2 regions of the Achromobacter sp. HZ01 genome follow, and region 2 is predicted to be linked to the other one. Evidence: riboswitches for the same ligand, from Rfam matches in the RefSeq annotation. Region 2 holds a riboswitch; the other holds the start of a gene.

Region 1 (3,398 bases), on a different contig from region 2:
CGGCATACGCATCCTGCCTGGCGGAGACTATGGCTTCGCCTGGATGCCGCACGGAACCAACGCCTCCGATCTCCAGTATTTCGTGGATTATGTCGGCATGACGCCCACCGAGGCGCTGGTGTCGGCCACCCGGCTGGGCGGGGAGATCATGCAGCGGCCGCACGAACTCGGCATGCTGCGTCCCGGCTATCTGGCGGACGTGGTCATGGTCGACGGCAATCCGCTGGAGGACCTGTCGCTGCTGATCGACCCGGACCGCATCAGCCTGGTGATGAAGGACGGGCGGATCTGCAAGAACGCCTGCCCGCCGGGCGCGGAAGGCGCGCCGCCGCGCGCCGTCGAGCAGGACAGCAGGGAAGCGGTCGCGGCGCATTGAGCGCCGCAGGGCTCAGGCCCGGCCCATGCCCGCCTGGACGCTGGCCGCCAGCATCTGGGCGGTCGCGGCCGACAGCGTCCATCCCAGGTGGCCGTGGCCGGTGTTGTAGAACACCCCCGGCCGCTTGCCGGGGCCGACCCTGGGCATCATGTTCGGCGTCATCGGGCGCAGCCCGCACCACGGCACCACGCGCGCGGTGCGCACGCCGGGGAAGTGGCGGCGGGTCCAGTCCACCAGCGGCTGCACGCGTTCGGCGCGGATGTCCAGGTTGAAACCGTTGAATTCCGCCGTGCCGGCCACGCGGAAGCGGTCGCCCAGGCGGCTGGTGACGATCTTGGCGGCCTCGTCCAGCAGGCTCACGCAGGGCGCGGCGGCGCGGCTGGCCTCGTCGTCCAGGTGCACGCTGATCGAATAGCCCTTGACCGGATAGATGTTGAGCGAGTCTCCGAGCTGCCGCGCGAACTGGCGGCTGGCCGCGCCGGCGCAGATCACCACGGCGTCGGCCGATTCCTGCCGGGCCGGCAGCGCGCCTGCCGCCAGGTCCAGACGGTAGGCGCCGCCCTCGTGCGCGATGGCGGTGATGTCGGCGTCCTGCACGAACCGCACGCCGCGGCGCTGGCAGGCGCGGGCCAGGCCGCTGGTGAACTTGTGGATGTCGCCGGTGGCGTCCGACGGCGTGTAGAAGCCGGCGTGGCAGGCGGTCTGCAGGGCCGGCTCGATGCGGCGCGCTTCTTCCGCGGTCACCTCGTAGCGCTCCAGCCCGCCTTGCCGCAGCAGCGCGTTGGCGCGGCGCGCGGTGTCGAAGCTGGCCGCGTCGTGGTAGATATGCAGGATGCCGCGGCGCTCCAGGTCGAAATCGATGCCTTCTTCTTCGGCCATGGCGTAAAGGTGCTGGCGCGCCTCGATGGCCAGGCGGGTGGTCTCGATGGTGTTCTGGCGATAGTTGCGGATCTGCCCGATGAACTGGGCCAGCCAGGAATACTTGTGCCAGCCCGGACGCGGATTGAGCAGCAGCGGGGCGTCGTGGCGGCCCAGCCAGCGCAGGCCTTTCATGATGGTGGACACGCTGTTCCAGACCTCGGCGTTGCTGGCCGACAGCTGGCCGCCGTTGGCGTAGGAAGTCTCCATGGCGGGGTAGCGCTGGCGGTCGTAGACGGTGACGTCGAATCCCAGCTTGTTCAGGGCATGGGCGGACGTGACGCCGGTGATGCCGGCGCCGATGATGGCGATGCGGGGCATGGTCGCTCCAAGGGTAGGGTGGCCGCGGCCACCCGGCCGCAGCACCCCATCTGTCTTGGTACCTGAGAGTTTCACGCGCCGCGCGGAAGGCGGCGGGTTCCCCTTCGGTGGGCGCGCGCGGCGCCGCTCTCCAGATTGTCTAGACCGCGCAGTCCTGGTTGCCTGAGAGTTTCCGGGGCGGTTGCTCCGTCGGCGCCTGCCGCGGCGGGCAGGTCTCTTCTGCGAGGTTTTGGATCGACGCGGGCAGAATAGCCAAAATCCGGCGGCGTGGGACCAGGGGTTAGTCCCAGTAGCCGTTCGTTTTGTCCCTGTTATATCGCCTGTTACCTCTCTGTTGAACTGTTCATTCCTGGTAAAGGCTTGAGGCGGGGGGATGCGCTATAACCGACGTTCACGCATCACACTGCCGCAAGCCGCCGGCTCGCGGACGCCCATACATGCCTCGTATCACCCGCCGTTCGTCCCTGATCCTGCTCGCCGCCCTGACGGGCGCCGTGGCCGGATGCTCCTCCCCCAAGCCCGCGTATGAGAAGGAGGACTTCACCCAGAACGACACCTACTCGCGCAGCGTCGCCGCCAGCAGCGCGGCCGCCTGCGACGCGGGCCGGCGCGCCTTGCTGAGCCAGGGCTACCTGATCGACCGCTTCGAGTCGGCGCGCGTGACCGGGCACAAGAATTTCCAGGCCGAGGACGGCCAGCATACGCAGATCAGCTTCAATATCGAATGCGCCGCCGATGGCGCGTCGAACGAGCGCTCGACGGTGTTCGCCACCGCGGTGCAGGACCGTTATTCGATCAAGCGCACCGCCAATTCGGCCAGCGTGGGCGTGAGCGTGCTGGGCCAGGTGTCCATGCCGTTCGGCGCCAGCGACGATTCGCTGGTCAAGACCGCCAGCCAGACGGTGGCGCGGCCCAAGTTCTACGACGGATTTTTCCAGCTGTTGCAGCGCTTCCTGCCGGACGCGCAGGCCGCTTCGGCGCCGCAACCGGCGCCGGCCGGACGCGGCAAGACGCCGCCCAAGCCCGCGCCGGCCGAGCCCGCGGTGTCGCCGGATGCGCCGGCCGACACCTTGAACCCGGCGGCCGCCAGCGATACGCCGGCCGCCAATGGCAAGGCCGCGCCCGCGGATGGCAAGACCGGCGCGCCCGCGGACAGCAAGGCGGCCGCGCCTTCGGACAGCAAGGCGGCGCCGGCGGGCAGCCCGCCGCCGGCAGGCGCCGACGCCGCCAAGTAAGGCCGCTCCGGGCCGCCGCTTTGCCGTAGCGCAAATTGCCGTTGCAAGCCGGTTCGCCGCGGCGCGCGCCTGCGGCGATAATGCCGGCCATGACATACCAACTCCTGAAAATGCTCCACGTGGCGGCCGTGGTCGCCTGGCTGGGCGGCTCGCTGTTCGTGTCGCTGTTCCTGCTGTCCTCGCAACCCCAGGAAGGCGGCCAAGCCCCGAAAGAAAGCAGGATGCTCGGCGCGCTGCGCCGCTGGACCCTGTACGTGACCACGCCGGCCATGGTGCTGGCCTGGCTGGTCGGCCTGCACCTGGCCGTGACCTTCGGCTGGTTCATCATGAACTGGATCTGGGTGAAGATCGCCATCGCGCTGGCGCTGTCGGCGCTGCTGGGCGTCCAGAGCAAGGCCTTGCGCCGCATGGCCGGCGGCGGCGCGCAGCGTCCGCCGCTGATCGATTGGTACGCGCCGTTCACCGTGGTCGCGGCTTCCGCGATCGTCGCGCTGGTGGTCGTCAAGCCGTTCTGAACGCTGTCGGCGCGCCGCGCGCATATGCCGCGC
Region 2 (3,398 bases):
GCCGGGATGGAAATATCGGCGTTGCGACGTTAAATAAAAATAAATATCATTTGTATTTCAAGGATTGAGTTCGCCCGTCCTATTTTGGGCGCGGCACCCACGGAGATACACATGGCCTACACACTGCCCCCCTTGCCGTACGCCTACGACGCGCTGGAGCCGCACATCGACGCGATGACGATGGAGATCCACTACAGCAAGCATCACCAGACCTACGTCAACAGCCTGAACGCCGCGCTGGAAGGGGCGGGCATCGCCGCCGACGAGCCGGTCGAAGCGCTGGTGGCGCGCCTGGAGCAGCTGCCCGAGGCCGTGCGCGGCGCGGTGCGCAACCACGGCGGCGGCCACGCCAACCACAGCCTGTTCTGGGCCGTGATGTCGCCGGCCGGCGGCGGCGCGCCCGACGGCGCGCTGGCCGCCGCCATCGCGTCCGAGCTGGGCGGCATGGACGCGTTCCGCGAGGCGTTCACCAAGGCCGCGCTGACCCGTTTCGGCAGCGGCTGGGCCTGGCTCTCGGTCACGCCCGAGGGCCGGCTGACGGTCGAGAGCAGCGCCAACCAGGACAGCCCGCTGATGCACGGCAATACGCCCATCCTGGGGCTGGACGTCTGGGAGCATGCCTATTACCTGAAGTACCAGAACCGCAGGCCGGAATACATCGCGGCCTTCTACAATGTCGTCAACTGGCCTGAAGTGGCGCGCCGCTACGCCGCGGCGCAGCGCTGAACGCGACTCTCTGAAGGAGGGCAGCGCCGTATGAATACCTTCAGCCGCCATCGTGTGCGGCCCGCCGCCACCAGCATCAGCGTCTGGACGCTGGCCGTGCTGGTTTCCTGCCTGGCCCTGCACCAGTTGTGGGCGTACCTGGACGTGCGCGCGCCGCACGTGGCCGACGCCCTGCTGGGCGGGCTGGTGGCGGCCGCCGCGACGGCGCTAGGCACCGTGCCCATCCTGTTCGCCCGCAGCATCCCGCAGAAACTGCAGGACAGCATGTTCGGCTTCGGCGCCGGCGTGATGCTGGCGGCCAGCGCCTTCTCGCTGGTGGCGCCCGGCATCGCCGCGGCGCGCGGGCTGGGCTACGGCCCCTGGGGGGCGGGGCTTACGGTGGCGGGCGCCGTGCTGCTGGGGGCCGCGGTGCTGCTGCTCATGGACCGCACGCTGCCGCACGAGCATTTCATCAAGGGACGCGAAGGCATCGAGGCGCACCGGCTGCGCCGCACCTGGCTGTTCGTGTTCGCCATCACGCTGCACAACCTGCCCGAAGGCCTGGCCATCGGCGTGGGCTACGCCGGCAACGATCCCTTGCGCGGCACCGCGCTGGCCACCGGCATCGCGATCCAGGACATCCCCGAGGGGCTGGTGGTGGCCGTGGCGCTGCTGGCCGCGGGCTATCCGCGGGCCTTCGCGGCGGCGCTGGGCATGCTGTCGGGCATGGTCGAGCCCCTGGGCGCGGTGCTGGGCGCGGCCGTGGTCGGCTGGTCGGCGCCGATGCTGCCCTGGGGCCTGGGCTTCGCCGCCGGCGCCATGCTGTTCGTCATCAGCCACGAGATCATCCCCGAGTCGCACCGCAAGGGGCACGAGGTCTACGCCACCTGCGGGCTGATGCTGGGCTTCGTGCTGATGATGCTGCTGGATACCGCGTTGGGTTAGCACGGGCCGCGGTTCCCATTCCCTGCCGATGGCTTTCGTTGTATGCTTTCGCCGCTGTCACGCATGTTGCGGGAGAGAGCGGCCTGTCCATCCGGCCGCCGCCGAAGGCGCAATTCGCCCGGAATCGCTCAGGTAACCCATACCGCCCATGCTTGCCCCGTCCCGGTTTATCACCGCGTGGACACGGCAAAACAGTACTCTGGAGAGACCTGGCGCCGCCCCTGAAACAAGGGACATGTCGAGCAGCCCAGGCGCCGAAGGTGCAAACCCGCCTAGCGGGGCAACTCTCAGGCAAAAGGACAGAGGGGCGGAAGATTCAGCCGTAGTGCAGGGCGCAGCCCGCCTGGCACCACCGGCATTCCGTAACCCTGGCAACCAAGCCGCCCCGGAGTTTCCGCGCATGTCCGCAACCCTCAAACGCACCCCGCTAGCCGAAGAACACGTCGCCGCCGGCGCCCGAATGGTCGATTTCGGCGGCTGGGACATGCCGCTGGCCTACGGCTCGCAACTGGAAGAGCACCACGCCGTGCGCCAGGACGCGGGCATGTTCGACGTCTCGCACATGCTGAACGTGGACATCGCCGGCCCGGACGCGTTCGCCTTCCTGCAGCGCCTGGTCGCCAACGACGTGGCCAAGCTGACCGTGCCCGGCAAGGCGCTGTACAGCTGCATGCTGAACCCGCAGGGCGGCGTGATCGACGATCTCATCATCTATTTCTTCGCTGCCGACGAATGGCGTGTGGTGGTCAACGCCGGCACCGCCGACAAGGACATCGCCTGGATGCAGCGCGTCAAGCAGGCCGGCGGTTTCGACGTGGCCATCACGGCCCGCCGCGACCTCGCCATGGTGGCCGTGCAGGGCCCCAACGCCCGCGCCAAGGTGTGGGCCGCGCGCCCGGCCTGGCAGGCCGCCACCGAGCCGCTGACCCCGTTCGTGGCCGCCGTGGTCGGCGACGACACGCTGGTGGCCCGCACCGGCTACACCGGCGAGGACGGCTTCGAAATCGTGCTGCCCGCCACCGAAGTGGTGCAGCTGTGGCGCGACCTGGCCGCCCAGGGCGTGCGTCCCTGCGGCCTGGGCGCGCGCGATACGCTGCGCCTGGAAGCCGGCATGAACCTCTACGGCCAGGACATGGACGAACTGATCCAGCCGAACCAGGCCGGCCTGACCTGGACGGTGTCGCTGAAGGACGCCGAGCGCCGCTTCATCGGCCGCGAGGCGCTGGAACAGTTCGCCACCCCGGCCGCCTTCCTCGGCCTGAAGCTGCAGGAACGCGGTGTCATGCGCGCGCACATGGCCGTGCGCACCAAGGACGGCATGGGCGAGCTGACCAGCGGCACCATGTCGCCCACGCTGGGCGTGTCCATCGGTTTCGCCCGCCTGCCGCAGAGCGTCAAGCCCGGCGACACGGTCGAGGTCGATATCCGCGGCAAATGGGTGCCCGCCCTGGCCTGCAAATTGCCCTTCGTGCGTAACGGCAAGGCCGTCGAACACTCGTAAACTCGAAGCTTCGCGCGGGACGCCATGGCCGCCCGCGCGAGGCGCGCAACACCATTCATCTACCCGTATTCCCAGGAGCTCCCATGAGTCTGCCCACCGATCGCAAGTACACCGAGTCCCATGAATGGGTCAAAGCCGAGGGCGACGTGTTCGTCGTCGGCATCACCGATACCGCCCAGGACCAGCTGGGCGACCTGGTTTTCGTCGGCGACGTGAAGGTCGGCGCCCAGCTGAAGGCCGGCGAGAC

The links. Region 2 has a riboswitch for glycine ahead of gcvT (glycine cleavage system aminomethyltransferase GcvT). Riboswitches for the same ligand answer to the same signal wherever they lie in the genome.
Region 1: linked by a shared signal. The riboswitch ahead of A6B37_RS01525 (D-amino acid dehydrogenase) and the one ahead of gcvT (glycine cleavage system aminomethyltransferase GcvT) in region 2 are both predicted to bind glycine.

What each region holds. Positions count from the first base shown of each region.
Region 1 covers NZ_LWKV01000001.1:331,393-334,790, forward strand. Annotated here, with positions in the region: gene A6B37_RS01520 (amidohydrolase family protein) at 1-376, shown strand, start outside; gene A6B37_RS01525 (D-amino acid dehydrogenase) at 389-1,615, opposite strand; glycine riboswitch at 1,662-1,753, opposite strand; glycine riboswitch at 1,755-1,847, opposite strand; gene A6B37_RS01530 (DUF2242 domain-containing protein) at 2,053-2,850, shown strand; gene A6B37_RS01535 (CopD family protein) at 2,940-3,365, shown strand.
Region 2 covers NZ_LWKV01000002.1:637,898-641,295, reverse strand. Annotated here, with positions in the region: gene A6B37_RS12055 (superoxide dismutase) at 112-726, shown strand; gene A6B37_RS12050 (ZIP family metal transporter) at 757-1,650, shown strand; glycine riboswitch at 1,710-1,805, shown strand; glycine riboswitch at 1,840-1,963, shown strand; gene gcvT (glycine cleavage system aminomethyltransferase GcvT) at 2,051-3,151, shown strand; gene gcvH (glycine cleavage system protein GcvH) at 3,235-3,398, shown strand, end outside.